DNA from 2 places in the Colwellia sp. KS18-150 genome. Region 1 is predicted to be linked to the other one. Evidence: riboswitches for the same ligand, from Rfam matches in the RefSeq annotation. Region 1 holds a riboswitch; the other holds the start of a gene.
The links. A riboswitch is a leader RNA that binds a small molecule or an ion and turns the genes downstream of it on or off. The one in region 1 is predicted to bind lysine.
Positions count from the first base shown of each region.

Region 2: linked by a shared signal. The riboswitch ahead of lysC (lysine-sensitive aspartokinase 3) and the one ahead of dapA (4-hydroxy-tetrahydrodipicolinate synthase) in region 1 are both predicted to bind lysine.

Region 1 covers NZ_BAAJMC010000002.1:66,717-78,868, reverse strand. The annotation lists gene AC27IF_RS03720 (sensor histidine kinase) at 1-841, opposite strand, end outside; gene AC27IF_RS03715 (methyltransferase) at 970-2,040, opposite strand; lysine riboswitch at 2,223-2,472, shown strand; gene dapA (4-hydroxy-tetrahydrodipicolinate synthase) at 2,587-3,561, shown strand; gene AC27IF_RS03705 (2,3,4,5-tetrahydropyridine-2,6-dicarboxylate N-succinyltransferase) at 3,558-4,307, shown strand; gene AC27IF_RS03700 (PLP-dependent decarboxylase) at 4,467-5,690, shown strand; gene AC27IF_RS03695 (succinylglutamate desuccinylase/aspartoacylase family protein) at 5,707-6,837, shown strand; gene AC27IF_RS03690 (hypothetical protein) at 6,897-7,256, shown strand; gene AC27IF_RS03685 (TonB-dependent receptor) at 7,350-9,869, shown strand; gene AC27IF_RS03680 (class I SAM-dependent methyltransferase) at 9,957-10,520, shown strand; gene AC27IF_RS03675 (hypothetical protein) at 10,620-10,742, shown strand; gene AC27IF_RS03670 (TonB-dependent receptor) at 10,800-12,152, opposite strand, start outside.
Region 2 covers NZ_BAAJMC010000019.1:17,083-29,234, forward strand. The annotation lists gene ccoO (cytochrome-c oxidase, cbb3-type subunit II) at 1-612, opposite strand, end outside; gene ccoN (cytochrome-c oxidase, cbb3-type subunit I) at 624-2,048, opposite strand; gene AC27IF_RS16655 (Crp/Fnr family transcriptional regulator) at 2,392-3,162, opposite strand; gene AC27IF_RS16660 (hypothetical protein) at 3,380-3,859, shown strand; gene AC27IF_RS16665 (lytic transglycosylase) at 3,918-5,555, opposite strand; gene gloB (hydroxyacylglutathione hydrolase) at 5,623-6,423, opposite strand; gene AC27IF_RS16675 (class I SAM-dependent methyltransferase) at 6,510-7,322, shown strand; gene AC27IF_RS16680 (Nif3-like dinuclear metal center hexameric protein) at 7,350-8,108, shown strand; gene AC27IF_RS16685 (ElyC/SanA/YdcF family protein) at 8,172-8,894, opposite strand; lysine riboswitch at 9,096-9,300, shown strand; gene lysC (lysine-sensitive aspartokinase 3) at 9,432-10,823, shown strand; gene AC27IF_RS16695 (MarR family winged helix-turn-helix transcriptional regulator) at 10,849-11,295, opposite strand; gene AC27IF_RS16700 (glutathione peroxidase) at 11,313-11,795, opposite strand; gene AC27IF_RS16705 (DUF2999 family protein) at 11,943-12,152, shown strand, end outside.

The sequences.
Region 1 (12,152 bases):
GTAGCTCTTGATTGGACTCTTTTAATGCATCAGTTCTCGCTGTTACTTTTTTGGTTAAATTGCTGTTCTCAAGTAGTGCCAATTGGTGAATATCATCTTGTTTTATTAGATGTTTTTGAGTTCTATTTAGCAACACATTAATGTTTTGCGCTAAAATATCAAGCTCTATAAGCGGTAACTTTTCTAAGCGTTGACCATAGTCTTTGCTTTGCGATATTTGTTGAACTGTTTCAACCATAGTACGAATGGGCTGATTGATTTTATTCTGAACTCTAAAAGCTAAGAAAGTGAAAAATATAATGCCTGTGATAAAAAACGCCACAGCGATATATATTATTTTTTCTATAAATTTATTTACATCCTTTAAATTAGTTTGGATGTATAGATATCCATATACTTGCTGATCACGTTTAATTTCAACGATAATCTCTAAATGGTTTTTATGATAGGTAAGCTGAGAAAGTTCATCAATTTGGCTTGTTTTGTTTGGGATGGTTGGGTAATAAATACTTTTATTAAACCCTAAATAATAACTAACTTCGTCATTGGGCTTTTTTGCATAAACATGAACATAGTTTATATAAGGAGCAGTAATCACTTTCGTTAATTGCTCCTTAAGTTGTTTGTGTCCGTCTTTATCATTTTCTATTAAATACGGGGCACTTACTTGTGCTAATGAATTGGCCCAAGCTGTGGTATTTAATTCTAGTTGTGATTTTTCTCTATCATGGGCAATAAGAATTGCACTGATATAGCTTACTAGCAGCACGAAGCTTGCCACAGCTAGAGTACTGGTCAACAGTAATCGTCTATTAGAAGTAAACTGACTTTTTGAATTCATAGCTTTACAATCGTTGAAAAAAGTTGATATTTCAAGTTTATGAGATAATTATACGCAAACCATTTCAAGATGCGAATTTTAGACTCGCGCAATTGATTCTTTTACTCATAGTAGCGTTGATAACATACTTAACCGGTTTTTGTTTTCTGACAGTAGTATATATTAAATCCTTGAGCCTGAGTGGCCACCTTAGTCGCACCAATATTTTCCTTCATTATGGGCAAGTATTGTAAGAAGCTATTAGCGACCACGGTAATGTTGGCCTCACTTGTCATAAAGGGATTGATACCCTGTAAGAACTCTTCTGTTGCTCGGTAACTCGTTTTAGTTCCTTGATGAAAAGGCGGGTTTGAAACAATATGCTGAAACTTTCCAGATAACTTCGATAAGCTATTTGATGCAAATACATTGCCTGATAAACCATTAAGAGCAAGAGTCTTTTTCGAAGAGCTGATGGCTAATGCGCTAACATCAAGTAAAGATAAGTTTGTATGTGAAAACTTCTTACCGATAAAACAGCTTATAACACCAGCACCGCAGCCAAAATCTAAAACATTTCCTTGCATCACCTGAGGTAAATTATCAAGTAATAATGCCGTACCTACATCAAGTTTTTTTTGGCTAAACACACCCGGTAAAGAAGCAATAGTCAATTCAATATCATGAATGGTAATTTGATAATATTTAAACCAATCCTCTATAGCAAAAGGCTTTTTTAAATTCTCTGGTTTTACAATCCCTGCAAATAACAAACAATGACGAGCAGCATCAATCTTTTGACAATTTTGCAAAAAATGTTGAGTGAGTTTTGGCGACGACTGTACTCCGCCTTTTTTCTCACCTACCAGTATTATTTTGGCATCAAGTAGTAAATAAGGTGCAATCATGGCTAGGGTAAAAGCCAATTCATCTTTACTTTTGGGGAAGTTAATAATAACTAGATCATGACTCAGATCACTGTGGTATTCACTTGTAAAACTGGTTGTAATTTGAGACTGATGCTTATCGTTAATAGCACAATATTCACTAAAATTAGTGTTATAACAACTGAGTGTCGCTTTCGGGTTTTCAGCTAGATAATGCTCGATAAAGCCATCGTTGATAAAATTCACAAATAATGGTGTTTTGGCAATTAACAATTCACTGTTACGCAATAATACTTGGCTGATGTTAGTAAGAGCAGAGTTTGATGTAGACATATAAGATGGAATATTTGTAACGCTTAGAAGTAGCTATTCTACGTTATGCAAATTTTGATGGCTATTATTATCATTAATAAAGGTGAATGATAAAAAAGAGCATTGACTCTAATACGATAAAAATGCTTAAATAGTCGTGTCCCTATTTCTAATCTGATGATGTTTTATTGTCAGATTCTAAAGGGGCCAGAAGAGGAGCGTTAACCAGGTAATTACTATGGTGAACTTGTTTATTTATGAGCAAGTATTTCACACAGAGATCAAACTCTGCTGATAGTAATGAGGGGGATTAACGCCGAGATAAATACTTTTTTGATGAAGTGTTTATCGGTCGTTTTATCAAGATGATAATATTGGGCTGAATCCCGACGACTGTCACTGTTATTAAATTATTTCTGATAATTAATAATTGAGTGGAGAGCTTCTGGCCTTTGCATAAATGCCAGTAAACACCCAATATCTACTAGGTGTGCTCGGCTCTTTGTAAACGCCTCCTAGCTCTCCGAACTAATCTGCTAATCGCAGAAATTAACGAGTTCGAAAGCAATGAATTTAAAATCTTCGATAAATGTATCTACGAATAATCGTGGAGAGAGCAAGCTTGATGCATTCCCACTGTGGACTGCGTTGGTAACTCCTTTTCTTGAAAGTAATCAAATTGACTATGACAGCCTTAAGAAAATTGCCACAGCACAAGCTCAAGCGGGTAACGCTTTATTGTTGTTGGGTAGTACCGGTGAAGGATTAGCCTTAACTAGCGATGAGCAAATTAATATTGTTGAGTTTGTTTGTAACTTAGAGCTTGAAGTCCCAATTATGGTCGCGGTAGGTGGATACAACCTAGCCGAGCAAGTTGAATGGGTAAACCGCTGCAATATGTTAAGTGTTGATGCCTACTTATTAGGTACACCTATTTATTCTAAACCGGGAGTCGTAGGACAAACTCAATGGTTTAATGCCTTACTCGATGCCGCTAAGTTTCCTTGTATGCTCTATAACGTACCATCACGTAGCGGCATAGAAATTCCAATAGCGACCGTTCAAAATGTTCAAGATCACCCCAATTGCTGGGCAATGAAAGAAGCCAGTGGTGATGTTAATAAATTTCTAAGCTATCGCCAATTTTGTCCTAATATTGAGTTATACAGCGGTGAAGATGCCATGCTACCTTATTTAGTACCTGCCGGTGCGAAAGGCTTGGTGTCTGTTTGTGCTAACGCATGGCCAGAAGCCACCAACACCTATGTACAACAATGTTTATCAGGGCACACGCAGCATATATTTCCTTTGTGGAATAATGCTGTTGATGAACTTTTTAGTGTCGCCAATCCCATACCTGTAAAAGTATTGATGCAGCAACAAAACATGATTAGCACATCAGTACTTCGACCACCATTAACTCATCTAGAGCTTACTAGTAGCACTAAGTTATTAGCTTTTGATGAACAAATTAATCAATGGTTAGCACAAGCTAATCAAACTTCTTTTATTAATACAGTTAACAATAGGAATATCGCATGAACTGGCAAGATGTTATAGCACAGTTAGAAACAGGCGCACTACGTGCAGCAAATCAAGATGAAAATGGCGATTGGCATGCCAATGTTGAAGTAAAGCAAGGCATTTTGTCTGCCTTTAAAGCAGGCGTAAATATTAGCTTTGATGGTAATTATCAAGGCTTTGTCGATAAAGATAATTTACCCGCTCGCCAATTTACTCCTGAAGATGGCGTACGCTTAGTACCTGGTGGCTCATCAGTTCGAGCTGGTGCTTATGTCGCCGAAGGCGTTATTATTATGCCTCCTGCTTATATTAATGTTGGCGCTTATGTCGATAGTGGCACCATGGTTGACAGTCATGCGCTAATTGGCTCATGCGCTCAAATTGGTCGTAACGTACATGTATCAGCAGCGGTTCAAATTGGTGGTGTATTAGAGCCAATCGGCGCTAGCCCAGTAATCATTGAAGATGATGCCTTTTTAAGTGCTGGCGTTGTGGTTGTTGAAGGTATAGTGGTGAAAAAAGGCGCGGTATTAGCACCGGGCGTTTCTTTATCAAAATCAGTACCGGTTTATGATTGTGTTAACCAAGTGATGCGTGAAAAAGGGGCTGAAATTCCTGAACGTGCTGTTGTTGTTCCGGGCACTCGCCCTGTTAAAGGTGAGTGGGCACAAGCGCAAGGATTAAATATGGCTTGTGCACTTATCGTTAAATATCGTGATGAACAAAGTGACGCTTCCTTAGAGTTGGAATCAATCCTTCGTTAACTAAGCACCTTGTTGCTGTAGAGCTCAATTTAGGCGTTAAAAGTACTCATTGATAGTCATCAACTCCGTGCTTTTCCTTTAACTTGAACCCTACAGCTTAAAGCTGAATAGTTAATGATCCGAGTTTTAGATTAAAGTAGATAAAAAAGAATCGTTATGATGACTAAACCCACTTGGTTTGACACCAGTATTGAAAGCAAGTTACTTGCGCATAATTCACCAGAAGATGAACAGGGTTATTTTGTTTATCAACTGGATGCGTTAAAACAACATTTGGCGAAACTACAGCAGCAAGATGTGATTAAACTGTGGTTTGCTGTTAAAGCTAATCCTTTATCTAAAGTGATTCAAACGTTGGATAGCGAAGGTTTTGATTTTGATGTTGCTAGCTCAGGAGAATTGGCGCAAGTGTTGGCGCAAGGAGTTTCTCCTGCAAGAGTATTAAATACTGGTCCGGCGAAATCAAAAAAACAGTTAACCGAATTTGTTCAATTAGGTGTGCAAACCTTTGTGGTAGAGAGTTTGAATCAACTGAATTGGTTAAATGAAGTTATTAAAGAGCAAGGTATAGCTAAGCCGCCAACTGTGCTGTTACGAGTACAATTACAATGGCCAGATGGCGAGAAAAATCCTTTAGGTGGTAATAGCTTAACGCCATTTGGTTTGTCAGTACAAGAATGGCAATCAGTACAAGTGAATGACTATCCGAAGTTAAATATTTGCGGCTTACATATTTTTCAGTGGGGCAATATGCTCAGCAATGAAAAAATGTACTCATTATGGGGGCAAATGGTTGCACCATTAACTGATTTGGCTACAAGTATTGGCATGGTTCTGAAAATTCTTGATTTAGGTGGTGGCTTAGGCATTGATTACCTTAATGAAGGGAGTACCTTATCATGGCAACAAATTATCTCTGATTTAGCGGATATAAAAGCACAGGCTGGCGTAGAAGAGTTATGGCTTGAGTTAGGACGATTCGCTGTCGCAGAGTGTGGCTATTATGTGGTCCCCGTAGTTGATAAAAAAATGAACTATCAACAAGAGCAGCTAGTGCTAGCGGCAGGTATTAATCATATAATCCGTCCTGCCATTACCGATCAGCCTTTTCCGGTAACCTTACTGCGTCAATCAGATGCCCCTAGCCAAAATTTTGACCTACATGGACCACTATGTACCAGTATGGATAAGCTAGGTCACTTGCCACTTCCACAAGATGTTGAAGTGGGAGATAAGCTAGTGTTTGGTTATTGTGGTGCTTATGGTTTTACTGAAAGTATGCCTTTCTTTTTATGTCATCAATTGGCGGCAGAATATGTTATTGATGAAGGTAAACTTATTGAAGTTAGAGCTGCGCAACCCGCTAGCTCTTATTTAGCCTAAGCTAATGGTGAAGCAAATGAATATCTTTAAAAAAACAGTCATGCACGTAGGTGAAATGGCCAGTGGCGCTAAGCTAACCGTACCTGTTTATACCTATGAATGTGCAGAAACTAAAGCACCTGATGTATATATTCAAGCGAATATGCATGGCGCAGAAGTGCAAGGTAATGCGGTAATTTTTCAATTACTTGAGTTATTAAAAGATTGTGATATTCAGTCAAATATCACCTTAGTGCCTTATGCAAACCCTGTGGCTTGTAACCACAAAAATGGTGAATATACTTTAGGCCGATTTGATCCCATTACCGGAGTCAATTGGAATCGCATGTACCATTTTGATGAGACGGTAATTACACCATTTGCTGAGCAAAACATTGATAGTAGTGATGAAGAAGTCGCTAGCCGCTTTCAACAGCTGTTGTTAGATCAAATAGAGCAAAAGTTAGATCACAACATTTGGGGATTAACAACGGGTCAACGTATCGCTTATCAACTGCAACGTATGGCGCATCAAGCGGATATTGTTTTAGATTTGCATACAGGACCTATTTCTAGCCAGCATTTATATTGCCCTGAATATGCTAAAACTAGCGCGAATTACTTTAATATTCCTCATACTATTTTTATTCCAAATGATTTTGATGGCGCAATGGATGAGGCGACATTTTGTCCTTGGTGGTCTTTACAACAAGCTTATCAAACGTTGGGTAGAAATTTAACTATGGGTGAGGGGAGCTTTGCTAAAGAAAGCTTCACCGTTGAGCTTGGCTCTCAAGAACAGATTGATTTGGATGTGGCGCATCAAGATGCGTTAGGGATCTTAAGTTATTTACAGTACAAAGGTGTGGTCAATAGTAACGACTTTACCCCAAAAGAAATGACTCGTTACGCTTGTTATCTTAAAGATTATAAAGCCTTATATGCTCCTATAGGCGGCATGGTAGATTACTTGGCCGAATTTGGGCAACCACTGCCGGCAGGTAAACCGCTAGCGCGTATTTTGCGTATGGATAATTATGGCGATGGCGATCCTTTACATAATATCAGCCTGGATAGAGAAGTGTTACCCATACTACATTTTGCTTCTGCCAGCGTTAATCAAGGCACTGAGCTATATAAAGTCTTTAGTAACTATTTTGAAATCTAGCGAAAAGTGAAGTTAGAAAGGCGATATTTTCTAAACTAAGCAGTTAAAACAAGTTGTAGATGATGTACTCATGTTATATTATCACACTTGATATGACCTTAATTTCGCAAGCAAAGAAAAATTCACAACATTTCCCACGTACCATGACTGCAGTAGCATTCATGGTTTTTGTGTTGTTGTTTCTTTTATCGACACTTGCCCATGCCGATCATTTAGTTGAACATTCGGTAAATGCTGAGCCGCAAGAATGTTATATCTGCCACCAAGGGCTAGATACATCGAACGACTCTGTTGAGTTAGTTGTTAATTCAATTGATAGCTATAGAGTTAAGTTCCAAAAAATAACAGCCACACAAGCGACTCATCACTATTTTATTTATCCGCAATTAAGAGCACCACCTAGATTCTCAATAAACTAACTCATTAATTTATATCAACACAAGGCGTTAAATTACTAGGTTTTAGAGCCTTTACGTTTTGTGTGTCTTAATCATTTTTATTGGAATACCTTTATGTTCTTAAAACATATCCCTTTGCCTTTAAGCAAAGTCTCAACTGCGTGTACTTTATCATTAGCGGTTTTTGCAACGACAACTAGCTCACTAGCCTTAGCACAAAATATTACTGGTCAAATAGTTGATCCTAAAGGGAAAGCTATCAGTGAAGCAACAATTACAATTCATGGTAGTGATAAGAAAGTTACTAGTGATGAGCAGGGCTTCTTTACTTTATCAGAATTAAAATCTGGCGATGTTGAATTACATGCCAGTGCTTCAAATTACACCCATAGCAATCAAGTTATAACGGTTAAGCAAGATGACATCTCTGGTGTACGAATTCAGTTATCGCCTTCTGTATTAGAAGTTATCGATATTTATGCTACGCCTTTGCATTCATCGTCAATAGAATCAGCTTTACCTATTAATGTACTTGCAGGTGATGCTTTAAAATTAAAACAAGCATCAACGTTAGGTGAAACCTTAAAAAATGAAGTTGGCGTACACTCTAGCTTCTATGGTGGAGTAGCCAGTAGTCCAATAATTCGTGGTTTAGATGGCCCTAGAGTGTTAATTACTCAAAATGGCTTAGATGTTGGGGATGCTTCTCGTGTAGGGGCTGATCATGCTATTTCAACTGAAACGAGTACAGCGACACAAATTGAAGTTTTACGTGGGCCGTCAACATTGTTTTATGGCAGTGGTGCCATTGGTGGTGTTGTTAATGTTGTTGACAACCGCGTACCAACGTCTGATGAGACTATGGCTGAGTGGTTGTTACAATATAACGATGGCTCTGACGAGAAACAAGCAGGCCTTTCATTACAAAAAGGCTTAGAGATAGGCGGAGAGAAGTTTGCAGTACATCTTGACGGCTATTGGCGAGATGCAGGTAACTATAAACTACCTAAAGACTTTGCAGCAGAAGAACATGAAGAAGATCACGATGAACACGAAGAGCATGACGAAGAAGAAAGCTCAGATACACTAGCGGATAGTTACTCTGAATCAAGTGGCTTTACCATAGGCTCAAGTTATTTATTTGAGCAAGGTTTCGTTGGCTTCTCATACGGTAGCATAAGCAAAGACTATGGTATTCCGGGTCATGAGCATCATCATGAAGAAGAAGAGCATGATGAACATGAGGAGCTTGAAGTAGGTACCAGTGCAGAAATGCGCCAAGATAGAATACAACTACTCAGTGAAGTTAACTTTGATGACAGTTTCCTTAAACAAGTTTCAGCAAGGTTTGCCTATACAGATTATCAACATAAAGAGATTGAAGACGGCGCTATAGGAACGATTTTTAATAATGAAAGTAGCGAGTTTAAAGTCGACTTATATCATCAAACATACCAAGGTTGGAAAGGTGCTTGGACTTTACACTATAAAGGCTCAGATTTTGAAGCTATTGGTGATGAAGCTTTCACACCACCTTCGAATACTGACAGTTTTGCTGCTGCTTGGCTTGAAGAAAAACACTTTGGTGATGTATTAGTACAATTAGGCGCTAGAATTGAGCAGGTGTCTATTGAGGCTGATGATACCTTAATTGGTTTTGATGATCATGAACAAGAGTTAGTGTCATTTGAACAGCAAGACTTTACTCCTATTAGTGCTTCTGCAGGCTTTGTTTGGGATTATCAAGACGGCTACAATCTAGGCTTATCTGTTGCCTTTTCACAACGAGCGCCTTCATCTGCTGAATTATTTTCATTCGGCCCGCATATCGGTACTAACACTTTTGAAATTGGAGCTATGTTTGATTTACATATTGAAGAAGATGAAGGGCATGGAGAAGAAGATCATGAACATGATGAGCATGGCGATGAAATTCATGTAGAGCTAGCTGAAAATGCACCGGATATTGAAACCTCCCATAGTATCGATTTAACTTGGCGTAAGTTTGAAGGCGATTTTGGTTTTGTAGTGAGTGCTTTTTATAATCGAGTTAATGACTTCTACTTTCAACAAGATACTGGGCTAGTTTTTGAAGATGGTCACGAAGAACATGAAGCAGACGATGATCACGAAGAGCATGAAGAGCATGAAGAGCATGAAGAAGAAGGACTACCCATTTTAATTTATCAGCAAGCTGATGTTGAGATGTACGGCTTGGAGGCAGAAATTGCCTATCAAATTTCAAGCCCATTAAAGTTGACTGTTTTTGGTGACTATATTAATGCAAAATTAACTAATGGTGACTATTTACCACGTACGCCGCCAATGAGAATAGGCTCATCGTTAAATTATCAAGCGAATAGTTTTGCTACTGAGTTATCAGTGAATCATTATTTTAAGCAAGATAATACTGCGCCGCTTGAAACTCCTACAGATGCTTATACGATTGTTGATTTTAACTTTAACTATTATTTAAGCAGTACGGGTTTAAATATTATGGATAATGATATTGTCTTGTATGTTAAAGGCCAAAACTTAACTGATGAACTAGGCTTTGTACATTCTTCTTTCTTAAAAGAAGATGCACCATTACCTGGGCGTAGTTTTAGTCTTGGTATTCGTGGCAGCTTTTAATTAGTATCAATTAAATTAACACGTACGTATAAGAGAGAAACTCTTCTTATATGTACATTCTCTTATACGGAAATAATGAAAAGGCCATTGAAATTGTCCCATTCTCCTTTGTTAGATAAGTACTTAACTCATTTGCAAGGCTTACATGCCGAGCAGCAAAGTAGTGTACTTGATCTTGCATGTGGCAATGGGCGTAATGGCCTTTTTTTAATTGAACACAACATTCCCACAACGTTTGCTGATATAAAAGACGAGGCATTGGAAAATGTTAAGTTGTCTTTAACAAACCTAAGCAAAAATCAACAATCGCTGGCACAGCGTTGGCAAGTCGACTTTGAAAATGAGCAAAGCTCACCACTTCAAGGGAAAAAATTTAGCGCTATTATGGTTTTTCGATATTTACATCGACAGTTGTTTACACAAATAAAAGCGGCAGTTAAACCAGGAGGTATGGTGATTTATGAAACCTTTACTGAGCAGCAAGCTAGCTTTGGCCGCCCCAAAAATCCTGATTTTTTATTGAAAACTAATGAGTTGGTGGAGCAATTTAGTGATTGGGAAATAATATATAGTTTTGAAGGGATCGTTGAGAATACTACAGATAAGCCACAAGCTATTGCCCAAATCATTGCCATTAAACCTGCATTATAAATATCAAAAATACTTGATATAGATCAAATAAAACTTTGCTTTGCCCACTTGAACCGTTAAAATGCGCTCGTTTTTTTGCCATTTTAGGAAGCAGTCAAGATGTCACACAATGAAGATTTTAAAGATGCGAGTTCAAAACGTCATTTAGCTATGGTGTTAGTTGCTTTAGTTGCCATGCCATTATTACCAATGTTAATGGGTTGGTTCACTATTTTAAGCTAAAGCATATGTGGTTAGCATAGCTAGAGGTTTTTAATAACTTCTAGCTAACCACTATTACTATAAACTGAACTCTATATTTGCCGAATACCAGCGTCCAGGTTTTTGGTAAGGGTGTAAAGTTGAACCACCTTGTAAATGCTGTTTATCCAAAAGGTTAGTCACTTTAAAGCCGACGCTAATGTTCTCTGTAATCGTGTAATGCAGGTTTGCATTAACTAAAGTTGCATGATCAATAAACCGATTTGGATCATCAAAATCCACCCCTTGATTTGGGAAAGGATCTTCAACCTTAACCCCATTACTTTGAATAATAGTCGGGGAAAACTGTTTGCCAATATACCGTATATTTAAATTCCCACTAAAATCAGTGGTAAACTTCTTATCAAAGACAACACTAAAAGACTTTTCAGGAATATTCGCGATTGCGCCGTGAGTAGACTTTATTAACTCAGTGTCTATGGCTTGCCTATAGGTACCACTAAAGCGAAGCTGAAAACTACCATCGATATAGGTAGCTTCTTGCTCTATTCCCCAACTCGTTAACTCGCCTGAGTTGCTGTAGTTATTACTCATTGCACTATTGTCGCGAAAGATGATATTTTTCGCCATATCATAAAAAATATTGGTGGTAAGTTGTAATTGTTGTTGCGGTAAAAATATTGATGGCGTTAGTTGTATGGTTTCTAATGTTTCTGGTTTTAAGGTACTAGCCCCGATAAATGCAGGTAAAGTCGAAAATCGATTCCAATAGGTGGCATCAACAAATGACTTAGCATATGAAAATTTCATATCCATATCACCTTCACTGTATATTAGGGCTAAGCGAGGGCTGAACTGTTGAATATTATCGGTATCTTTGCGGTCTTTATAATCATACCTTCCGCCAATGTTCGTGTGCCAATTTTTTGTTATGTGTTTTTGATACTGGAAAAACGCGGAAATATTACTCTCAGGTCCATTGGGTAGAATTTTGTCCGTTTCAACGAAACTATCGCCGATAACTAACGGAAACTGAGCCCCGAATACGCGATAAGCTTCATACTGGAATCCGGTCAGTATTGTGCTTGTTGCAAAGCTTTTTTCAAAAGTACTCAGTATGCCTAAGGTTTGATCCGTCCAATGAGGTGCCCCGTAAACAGGAACACTTGGGTTGATTACTACAGGGCTATTAGTAGTAAAATCATCCCAATAAAGGCGGGTTTTATTTTGCCAGCCGATAATGTTTGATTCATAGCTTAAATCCAAATGATTCATTGTATAACCTAAGCCCGGACCATAATCTTCTATTTTGTTTATGCTCTGATACTCATAAGGTTCGCCAGTCAACCCACCACCTGAAAATGGTTCTATGTAATGACCTCGGTGCGAATTAATAAAAAACTCAAGGTTCTTGTAAGTTAAATTTAATCC
Region 2 (12,152 bases), on a different contig from region 1:
AGCAACCAAGGCACTCATTTCAGTTTTACCCTGTACCGCTTCTTTAGCGCCATCTATTTCTGCTTGTGTATAAAGCGGAATAGCATTGCCGTTTTCATCTTTATGAGAGCGATTGCGAGTTAACCAATTAAACGTTTTAAGCTTTTCGCCTGTATTTTCACCATCAAGGGTGTTTTTGTTTAACCAGTTATATGCAGGCATATTTGATTCAGGAACTACTGAGCGAGGGTCAGTTAGATGAGCGATATGCCAATCATCACTGTAACGACCACCAACACGTGCTAAATCTGGACCTGTACGTTTCGAACCCCATAAAAATGGATGTTCCCATACATGTTCACCAGCAACGCTGTAATGGCCATAACGTTCTGTTTCAGCTCTAAATGGACGAATCATTTGGCTATGACAGTTACTACATCCTTCACGAATATAGATATCACGACCTTCCATTTGTAAGGCAGTATAAGGTTTTAAATTATCAACAGGTGTTGTAGTTTCTTTTTGGAAGAATAAGGGCGTTATTTCTACCAAACCACCGATACTTATTGCGAATATAGTAAATAGAAAGAACAAGCCAACATTCTTTTCAACTTTTTCATGTTTATTTTGCATGTTCGTTCTCCTTAATCTGCTTCAACAGCTTTAAGACTTCCGTCTTTAGCGCCGATTGTTTTAAACATGTTGTAAGCCATTAATACGAAACCAGCAACAACAAGAACACCGCCTAAGAAACGGATAAAGTAGAATGGGTAAGAAGCAGTTAAGCTCTCAACAAAGCTGTAGGTTAGCGTACCGTCAGTATTTACTGCACGCCACATCAACCCTTGCATAACACCCGAAATCCACATCGCAACAATATAAAGAACGATACCGACAGTGTGCATCCAAAAGTGAATGTTAATTAAGCGAATGCTATACATACGGCCTTGATTAAATAACACGGGAATTAGGTGGTATAAAGCACCAATAGAAACCATGGCAACCCAACCTAATGCACCTGAATGAACATGTCCAACAGTCCAGTCAGTGTAGTGAGATAAAGCATTAACTGATTTAATCGCCATCATAGGACCTTCAAAGGTAGACATACCGTAGAAAGAAAGTGACACAATTAAGAAACGTAAAATAGGATCATGGCGAAGCTTATGCCAAGCGCCAGAAAGAGTCATGATACCGTTAATCATACCACCCCAAGATGGAAGGAATAATACAACAGACATAACCATACCTACAGATTGAGCCCAATCAGGAAGCGCTGTGTAATGTAAGTGATGAGGGCCAGCCCAAATATATAACGAAACTAATGCCCAAAAATGAACAATAGATAAACGGTAAGAGTAAACAGGACGTTCTGCTTGTTTAGGAACGAAGTAATACATCATACCTAAGAAACCAGCAGTTAATAAGAAACCAACGGCGTTATGTCCATACCACCACTGCATCATGGCATCAATTGCACCTGAGTATATTGAGTAAGACTTCATGGCTGAAACAGGAATAGCCATTGAGTTACCAAGGTGTAATACCGCGACAGTGATAATAAAACCACCAAAGAACCAGTTAGCTACGTAAATGTGTGATGTTTTACGCTTAACTAATGTGCCAAAAAACACGATAGCATACGAAACCCAGACAATAGTGATTAAGATATCGATTGGCCACTCTAACTCAGCATACTCTTTTGATGTGGTATAACCTAAAGGTAAGGAAATAGCAGCAGCAACAATAACAGCTTGCCAACCCCAAAAAGTGAAGGCCGCTAACTTCCCGCCGAATAATCGAGTCTGACAGGTTCGCTGTACAACGTAGTATGAAGTGGCAAATAAGGCACTTGTACCAAAAGCGAAAATTACCGCATTAGTATGTAGTGGGCGAAGACGAGAATAGGTTAACCAAGGTGTATCGAAATTTAACGCTGGCCAAATTAATTGAGCCGCGATAAGTACACCTACCAGTGTACCAACGATCCCCCAGATTACCGTCATTACAGTAAATTGACGAACAACATCGAAGTTGTAGTCTACTGCTGACGTATTGCTTTGAGTCATGTGATGGATTCCGCAGTGTTATTATTAATAAGAATAGCTACTACCTACTTGATTTAGTAACAAGACGTAAAAATCGAGCGGTATTCATACTATTTCTGTTTGTTTGCTATACAGCAATGATATATGTCACAAAAACGAGCTAAAGGCGCCATATATAAAGCAATTTTACCCTTTGCTCATGATATAAATCAACTGGCTTGATTGTTTATATTTGATTTAGATCAAGTTAAAACATCATTGCCCGTATAAATTGTATGGAAATATGTAAATTCACTGTTATTTAAAATTTCAATAACAAGGTATTACAATTCAGCTTTAGCTAGTTTGAAAGGTAGACTAGTTTTTAGAAATCAGCCAGTTTAGTAAGTTGTTTTATTTCAAGAAGTTGAATTTTTTTTGCTTCTAGTTGAATTAGTTGTTCTTTTTGAAACTTAGAAAAAACACGACTTAACGTTTCTCTTCTTAGCCCCAAAAAGTTAGCGATATCACTACGACTAAACGGTAAGTCTATCGTATCTCGGCTCTGTGTATAATTAGCGCTTCTTTCGAGAATATTTAAAAGAAATGATGCTAATAAGCTATCAGCAGATTTTTTTCCGATATAAGCTTGAACATTACATTGTCGAATGTAACTTTGCCTCGTTAACAGGTCGATAAGGTTTTGTTGAACCTTGGGAATGAGTTCACCGCAGGAAGTCATTTGTTCAACAGAGACTTTACAAACTGAGCTGTTGCTCACTGCGATTGCAGAATAATTATAAGTTTTTAAATAAAGAGCATCTTCACCAATCAATTCACCAGGGAAACGTATTCCAATAATATTTTCTTCGCCACTTGCGGCTTTTTGGCATAATTTGAATGCACCAGAGCTCACAGCGTAAATATCAGTGAGTGGAGTAGATTGCTGAAATAGTGCACAGTTATTGTTAGTAGATATTTTTTTCTGTAAATAGTTTTCAGCTACATTAAGAGACTGTGTTGGGGTATCTACTGTCTGACAAACAGATGTCATTGAACAATCATCACAGTCTACATGCCTGTTGTCGTCATCCATTTCTACGGCAACGGTATCGTTAGCCGGAGAATATATCCTTGATTTACTAGGCACTGTCATGATTAATTTGTTAAAATGTTGTATACAAAAAGGCTAATTAGTTTATGTGAGTCATTAGAAATACTCAAGGCACTTCCGCTACTGGCTATTCAATTCATTATATTTTCGTGTGATTATATAGCGATAGCGAACAAAAAATTGTTTGCTAGTTTTTAAGTGAATTAGCTCTCAAGTATATTAGCTTTTAAATAATTTTCATCATTAGGTAAAGTTAGACATGCGTAAATCGGTTATCATCCTTCTTTGTTTTTTCAGTGTATTATCGTGTAAACCAGTAGATAAACAAATTGCTCAGCATAAAGGATATGGTGATTTTTCTTGTTTGAAAACTCAAAGTCAATGCGATTTTCAGACCGAATTTGGGCAATTTACTGTCGGCTTTTTAGGCGCAGAAGAGCAAGGGATGTTACACACCGAGTTACCTTTTAACATACAAGTAGAATTTACAGACCATGAGAATAGCCATCAAATATCTGCAATACAAAGTTATCTTGAAGGTAAGACGATGTTTATGGGAAAAGTACCGGTGTTTTTTGAAATGACAGAAAAAGAAAATACTCTACAAGCGGAAACCTTATTAGCCAGCTGTCACGAAGAAATTATGACGTGGCGATTGTGGTTAACTATTCACCTTACGCAAAATGGTAAAGTGGTTGAGCAAACTATTTTTATCGATTTTGACAGTAAACGTATTTAGCGAATGCTCTTAGGAGATATTCAATGTAGATGTGTTGAATAATCTCCATGCGTTTAGATTAAATATTATTTGTTACATCAACCGATAGCTTTAAACGTTGTCCAGGTTGTAAATACTTATCTCGGTTTAAACTATTCCAACGTTCTATGTCGCTAATACGAACATTAAATTTATCAGCAATTCGAGCAAAAGAATCACCGCGGCGTACTTTGTAAGTAATGTTGCGCATGATGGCTTGTTCAATGCCAGAGTTAGTTTGTGCCAGTTGACTTGTTGTTGATGATTTTTGCCAAATCACTAGTTTTTGTCCTAACTTCAAAGTATCTCTTGGTGCAAAGCCATTCCATTTAGCAATACTTTTACTGTTAACTTTATAACGTTGACCAAGGTCCCAAAGATTATCACCTGATACTACCGTATGGGTTAATTTACTTCCTTTTTGCGGCCTTGCTTGTTTTTTCGCAATGCGTTGGTCTTGCGAGAGAATGTAACTATCAAGTGACTTCGCTGCGACCGGAATTAATAAATGTTTACCGGCACGAATCTGATTACCTTGAATGTTATTAACTTGGCGGATCAAGTCGACACTAGTATGAAACTTGTTAGCTATATAACCCAAGTTATCGCCATTTTTAATTTTATAACGCTGCCATGCTAATCGATCTGCTTTATTGAGCTTTACTAAACCTTCTTCAAAGTGTGCCACTTTGTGAAGCGGTAAAACTAGGCGGTGTGGGCCATCAGGATCAGTCGACCAACGGTTGTAACCTGGGTTTAATCGTTGTAGCTCTGTTAATGACAACTCGGCTAAACTTGCCGCTTTTGCTAAATCAATTTGAGATTTGATATCAACCTGAGTGATCACCGCTTCATTAGCAATTTCATATAATGCTAAATTGAAATGTTCAGGACGGTTTATAATATCTGCTAACGCAAGTAGTTTAGGGACATATGCTCGTGTTTCCTTTGGTAAATCTAATGACCAAAAGTCGGTGTTTTTACCTTGTTTTTTATTTTTCCTAACGGCGCGTTGCACACGACCTTCACCAGAATTGTAGGCTGCTAGGGCAAGTAACCAATCTCCGTCAAAGAATTTGTGCAAATACTTCATGTATTGAATAGCACCTTCAGTGGATGCAATTACATCGCGACGTCCGTCATACCACCAATTTTGTTTCATACCAAAGCGTGTGCCAGTACCGGGTACAAATTGCCACATACCAGATGCTCTGCCATGTGAATACGCAAAAGGGTCGAATGCACTCTCAACAACTGGCAGCAGTGCAAGTTCAATCGGCATATTGTTTTTTTCTAACTCTTCAACAATATAAAAAAGAAAAGGCTCAGCGCGTTTAGCAACACGGTTTAAATAACTCGGGTGTTTGGCATACCAATTTCGTTGCATCACAACACGATTATTTTCAGGTACATCAAAAGTCATTTGACCTCTGATTCGCTGCCATACATCGTTATCATTGGGCAAGGCTTTGTCTTTCAAAGAAAAATTAACGTCACCAACTGGATGTGTAACATCGACATTTTCATCGGCGAGTAAAGCTTGGTTGATCTCATTCGTACTGGCAATCATTTCAGGGTTAAGATTATTTTCACTACCTGAAGAATTGTTGCTTTGTGAAGTGGAAGTACTTTGACAAGCGCTAAGTAACATTATTGCGGGGAATAAAATATATTTCATGAACTACCAATGATAATTTATAACAGAAAAATACCACGCGTAACGCGCGATAACCAAGGTTAACATGTTAAAATTGGTCTTTCCAGCGTCTAATGGTAGTGAAAACGTCAATATTTGTCGCTTTAGTATTAGCATCATACATTTTTGCACTGTGTTGAATGGCCGGCATATTACTGCGTAAAAAAGGGTTTATCTGTTTTTCTACTTTAATTGTTGTGGGTATTGTACTGATATTGTTTTTTCGTAACTCATTAACTTCATTACTATAAGTGAGTAAGTCTTGGTTTTGAGGATCGACAGTTAAGGCAAATTTTATATTGGCTTGGGTGTACTCATGAGTACAATATACTTGTGTATGCTCAGGTAAGTTGGCGAGCTTGGTTAATGAGGTAAGCATTTGTGATGGACTACCTTCAAAAATTCGACCGCAACCTGCAGAAAATAATGTATCGCCACAAAATAAAATAGGCATTTTTTCTTCAGCTGAATAATAAGCAATGTGACCGGCTGTGTGGCCTGGTAAATCAATAATGTTAAAAGTCATATTGAGTAAAGGCAAATTGATCATATCGTTTTCGATGAGTTTATTTTGACAATGTGGAATCGACTCATTAGCGGGGCCATATACTTTTATAGGCCAGCCTTTTTGTTGGCAATAAGACACTAAACTGTTAATGCCACCAGTATGATCAGCATGGTGATGAGTAATTAATAGTTCAGTTAAACAAAGTTGATGCAACTCTATAAATTCGATACAAACACGGGCGTCACCGGGGTCTACTAACGCAAGGTAGTCGCTATTATGAATAGCCCAAATATAGTTATCCGTAAAAGCTTTTATTGGGGTAATTATTGTAGGTAAACTCATCACTTAACTCAGTAGTCGCTTGCTTAACATATAGAGTTAATTATACTGAGATTATCTATAAATACATCTAGAATTGACAAGGATTTATGAAACCCGCTTTAGCATTTCGACAACCTCACTATCCTAAATCTTGGCAAGAACTTCCCAACGGAAATACTATTTTGTCAGCGATAGAGGAAAAACTTCAACCTTGGTGGCAAAAATTTTTTGGGTACCACCTGTTGAAGGTTGGTGCATTGAGTCATTTTGTCAATACCAATGATAGCCCAATTAAACATCAAGTAAGCTGTTGTTTAACTAAAAATTGTACGCAAGATGCTCAAACACAAGAATGTGAACAGCAACAAGGCTCGTGTATTGTTGGAGAGCTAGATGATTTACCTTTGCTCGAGCACAGTGTTGATGTTTGCCTACTTAGCCATGCATTAGAGTTTTCTCTTGACCCTCATCATGTCATTCGAGAAGCGAACCGCGTCATTATTCCTAACGGTTATTTGATCATCACTGGTTTCAATCCTCTTTCACTCGCTGGGCTAAATAGAGCTATTCCTTATCGGAAAAAACAAGCACCTTGGAATGAACATTTTTTTTCACCAATGCGGGTCAAAGATTGGCTACATTTGATGGGATATGAAATTATTAGTGACGAGCGTTGTATCTATAGCTCATTATCAGGCAAAATGAGTGACCATAAAGTCGTGAAATACTGGCGAAAATTTGCCGAAAACTATTTAACGAGTTTAGGATCTGTTTATATCATTATTGCTAAAAAAAGAGTGTTACCATTAACGCCAATTAAACCAAAATGGCAGATACGAGCTAAGTTCAATCCTGTCAAAGTACCCACGATGAATGTTCATTCAAGTAATAAAAGTCATTTATCATCTAAACCGAAATAATCTGTAAACATATTAAGAAGTAGCATTATGCAACGCATTGAACTTGAAACATATTTAAAAAAAATATTAAAGCCTGAACAAATAAAAGATTACGCCCCTAATGGTTTACAAATTCAAGGGCGAGAGACTATAAAGAAAATAGTCACAGGAGTTACTGCCTCACAAGCACTAATTGATTGTGCGATAGAAGAAAATGCAGATGCTATTCTTGTTCATCATGGTTACTTTTGGAAGAATGAGTCTTATGTCATACGTGGTATGAAATATAAGCGCATTAAAGCTTTATTAGATAATGATATTAATTTGTTTGCCTACCATCTGCCACTGGATATTCATCCGGAGTTAGGCAATAACGCGCAATTAGCTAAGCTGCTTAACATTGATGTTGTTGGTCCTTTAGAGTTATTTAACCCGCTAAGTGTTGCTATTCAGGGGAAGCTTCCAGTACAGCAAACAGGTAATGAGCTTGCACAATTAATCGATAGTAAATTAAATCGTCAATGTTTACATATTGCACCACCGTCGAATAAAGCGATAAAGACTGTTGCTTGGTGTACTGGTGGTGGTCAAGACTACATTGAGTTAGCAGCAGAGCAGGGCATTGATGCATTTATTTCCGGTGAAGTTTCAGAAAAAACCACACATATTGCTCATGAAATGGACATTCATTTTTTTGCAGCAGGCCATCATGCAACAGAAAGGTATGGCGCAAAAGCATTAGGGGAGCATATTGAAAGCGAACTAGGTGTTGAAGTTTGTTTTATTGATATTGATAACCCTGTTTAAGCAACCTGAACCACTGTGAAGATTAATTTCAATTAGTTAAATATCTTTTAAACCAAGTTCAGGTTAACTAAATACCTCTTTAAACCATTGTACTAAACGGCCGATGCTTTCATACCAAGCTATGGTGGTTTGACGTAGTTTTTTACTGCTAGGTACATAGTACCCCCAGTTTTTATTGCTATCGATATTTTTCACCCAAAAGCCTGTTGGTGCCGCGATAGGGTTTACTCCTTGTGCTTGAAAATATTTAATTGCCCTTGGCATATGATCTGCGTTAGTGACGAGTACAACGTTGGCTCCTTGTACTCTTGGGCTTATTAAAACGGCTTCTTCTTCCGTATCTTTAGGGAAATTTTCAGTGATAATTTTCTGCTCATCTACCCCCAAATCGACAAGCGCTTGTTTCATTTTACCGGCATTAGACATGGCATCAGAGTGATGATGCCCAGAAGTAATTATCCTTGCTTCAGGATGAATTTTATAAACCCTTAACACTTCTACTAGCCTTTGCAGCGAGCTAGTGCTTAATTGGCTTGTCGCAGGGATCGCCGGATTAGACTCATGCCAATTACCTAGCACTACAATATAATCAACTGGTTTGTCAGAGCGAGTAAATGCCTCATAGTTGTTTTCTATACTCACCATAAAAGTGTCGGAAACAATTGGCATTGAAGACAGAATAAGTAACAAGGTTGCAGATATTACACATTTAAAACTAGTGTTAGGGCGCTTTCTAAAACTTACAATAGATAAAATTAATAGCAGCAGTATGATATTAATTGGCATAATAAATACCGAGATTATTTTTTTTAGAAGAAATAAATCCATTGAATTCAATCAGGTTACTAAGTTGTTGAAAATAACTATAGCAAAGTTTTCAAACCTGATTAACAAAAATAAATTATGATTAGCCATCTAAAAGTCTATTGCATTTGTTTCTGATTTAAGGTTTAATAGAGTAGTTGCTCAAATTTAATAAATTTGAGCAACACCAGAAGAGGAGCAATAACTAGGTAAATAACGCTATACCATTGGGTATAAGGAACCACATTCCGAAAGCGTTGTTGAGGGAGTTTATTGCCGAGAGCATTAATATAAGTGGTTATTAATGCTCGGTTACTAAGGCTGAATCCTTAGGACTGTCACCTGATAGTAGAGTCTATAAAGACTAAGGTGGAGAGCTTCTGGCTGAAAAAGTTAACATGCCTGAAATTACACTGTAATTTCAAAAGCCTACCAAACTCTTCAGTCATGCTCTTCCTGTATTAATTTTCGAATGATTTTATTTTTTTTGTTAAATCATCGTGTTAGGAAGAATAAACCATGTTAAACAATGAATTTACTCAACAAGCTTCTAATCAAAGAGCAGTGATCACAGTCGCCAAATTTGGTGGTACTAGTGTAGCTGATTATCAAGCGATGCTTCGCTGTGCTTACATCATCAAAAATGATCCTAGTAACCGTTTGGTTGTCGTGTCAGCAAGTGCTGGAGTCACAAATTACTTAGTGCGTTTAAGCCAAGCTAATATTTCAGTGGCCGAGCAAGCTGAAATTATTGATAATATTCGAGCAATTCAATTGAATATTACTCAGTATTTAGATGAGCATGTCGAACAAACCTTAAACAGTGAAATAGAAAACTTAATAGGTGGTTTAGCGAATATTTCATTGTCTCAGTCGAAACAGTACAGCGTAAAGCAGTCAGATGCGATCCTTTCTTATGGTGAACAATTTAGTTCGAGAATTTTTGCGTACATATTGCAATCTATTGGTGTTAATGGCGCGTACTTTAATGTGCAGCAGGTGATGAAAACGAATAGCTTATACGGCAAAGCCGTTGTTGATATTGAACAGCTACTTTATGCATGTAATGATTTACTCACGCCAAAACTATCTCAGCAAGTGTTAGTGACCCAAGGTTTTATTGGTCAAGATGCTTTAGGTGAAACAACCACATTAGGCCGAGGGGGCTCTGATTATAGCGCAGCTTTATTGGCTGAAGCGGTTGGTGCCAACAACTTAGCAATCTGGACTGATGTTGTTGGTATATTTACCACAGACCCTCGTATTACTGAGCAAGCACGTGCAATTAAAGAAATAAGCTTTGGTGAAGCGGCTGAAATGGCAACATTTGGCGCTAAAATATTACATCCAGCTACGCTAATCCCTGCTATGCGTCAAAATATTCCTGTCTTTGTTGGCTCTAGTAAAGAGCCTGAAAAAGGCGGAACGCAAATTAAGCAGTCTGTTGAATCAAACCCAACATACCGTTCAATAGCGCTAAGAAGAGAACAAACATTGGTAACCGTTAAAAGTCCCGCAATGTTACATGCGAGTGGCTTTTTAGCTAAAGTATTTTCGATTCTGGCTAAGCACGAATTGAGTATTGATTTGATCACCACCAGTGAGATTAGCGTTGCATTAACGTTTGATAACCCAAGTGGTTCAACGCAAGCTTTATTAACTTCAACAGTAGTGCAAGAGCTAGAGCAACTGTGTGAGGTTAGTGTTGAACATGGATTATCATTGGTTGCTGTTATTGGTAATGGCTTAGATTCTGCCAAAGGGATAGGACAGAGTATTTTCCAAACCATAAACGATACGAATATTCGAATGATTTGCCATGGTGCTAGTGCCAATAACTTATGCTTTTTAGTGGCAGAGCAAGATGCTAATAATGTAGTTGAAAAATTACATAATGAGTTATTTGCTTAAAGAAGTAGACCAATTAGATAATTAATCAATTACTCATGGTGTGAAGTAAATTATCTAATTGGTTATTTAAGGAGTGAAGTTCATTTATTGACATACCTGTTATTGAAAACATTTGTGCGGGTATGTTTTTAGCTTGTGATTTGAGTTTACACCCTTGAGTCGTTAGCTTTACTTCGACACTGCGCTCATCGTTACTATTTCTCTCGCGTTTGATTAGCTCCTGTTTTTCTAAGCGTTTTAATAACGGCGATAAAGTACCAGAGTCTAGATCAAGTTTTTCGCCTAAATGCTTAACAGACACTGCTGACTCAGTATTATTATTTTCCCATAAAACCAGCATCACAATATATTGTGAATATGTTAGCCCAAGTTTTTTTAATACTGGGCTATATTGTCGATTCATCAACTTTGTTAGGCTATATAGCCTGAAACAAAGTTGATTTTCTAACTTTAAGCTTTCTTCATTATTCATTGTTTATGATTCACAATTTATAAAAGTTTTTCGATGTCGGCTTCAATAGCTTCTGGCTTGGTTGTTGGTGCGTAACGCTTGATCACCTTACCTTCTTTATTAACTAAAAATTTAGTAAAGTTCCATTTAACGCCTTTTGAGCCAAGAATACCGGGCGCTTGGCTTTTCAAAAAGTTATACATGGGGTGAGCATTATCACCATTAACATCAATTTTACTAAATAGTGGAAATTTTATATTGAAACGAAGATCACAAAAGGCTTTAATTTCTTCGTTGCTACCTTTCTCTTGCTGTTTAAATTGATTACATGGAAATGCTAGTACTTCAAAGCCCTGTTCTTGATGCTTTTGATAAAGATCCTGTAACCCTTGATATTGTGGTGTAAACCCGCAATCACTTGCTGTATTTACGATTAATAATACTTTGTTTTCATAAGTTGATAATTCAACTTCTTCACCGGCAGTATTTTTTGCTGAGAATTGATAAATAGAGTCTGACATAACATTACCTTTAGTATTTTAAGTTGTGCACAATTTAATTTTGTACATCTTATAATGTTTTTATGTTAATAGCAAAAATAAGGTAAACTTCAATGAGCAATTTAACTTCCGTATTTTTCCAAAGATAAAATTAAAGAGATATAAAAAATGAACCCTATTATTCAACTATTAAAAGAGCTAAATATCAGTGATGACCAAATTGGTGAGCTTTTTCAAGCTTTAACTGAAAACCCGTTAATGGCAATGGGTATTATCCAGCAACTAGGTATTCCTCCTGAAAAACTACAAGCTATTATGGGACTTGTGATGACTCAACCTGATTTAATAAAAGAAGCGGTTGCAGAGTTAGGGTTAGAC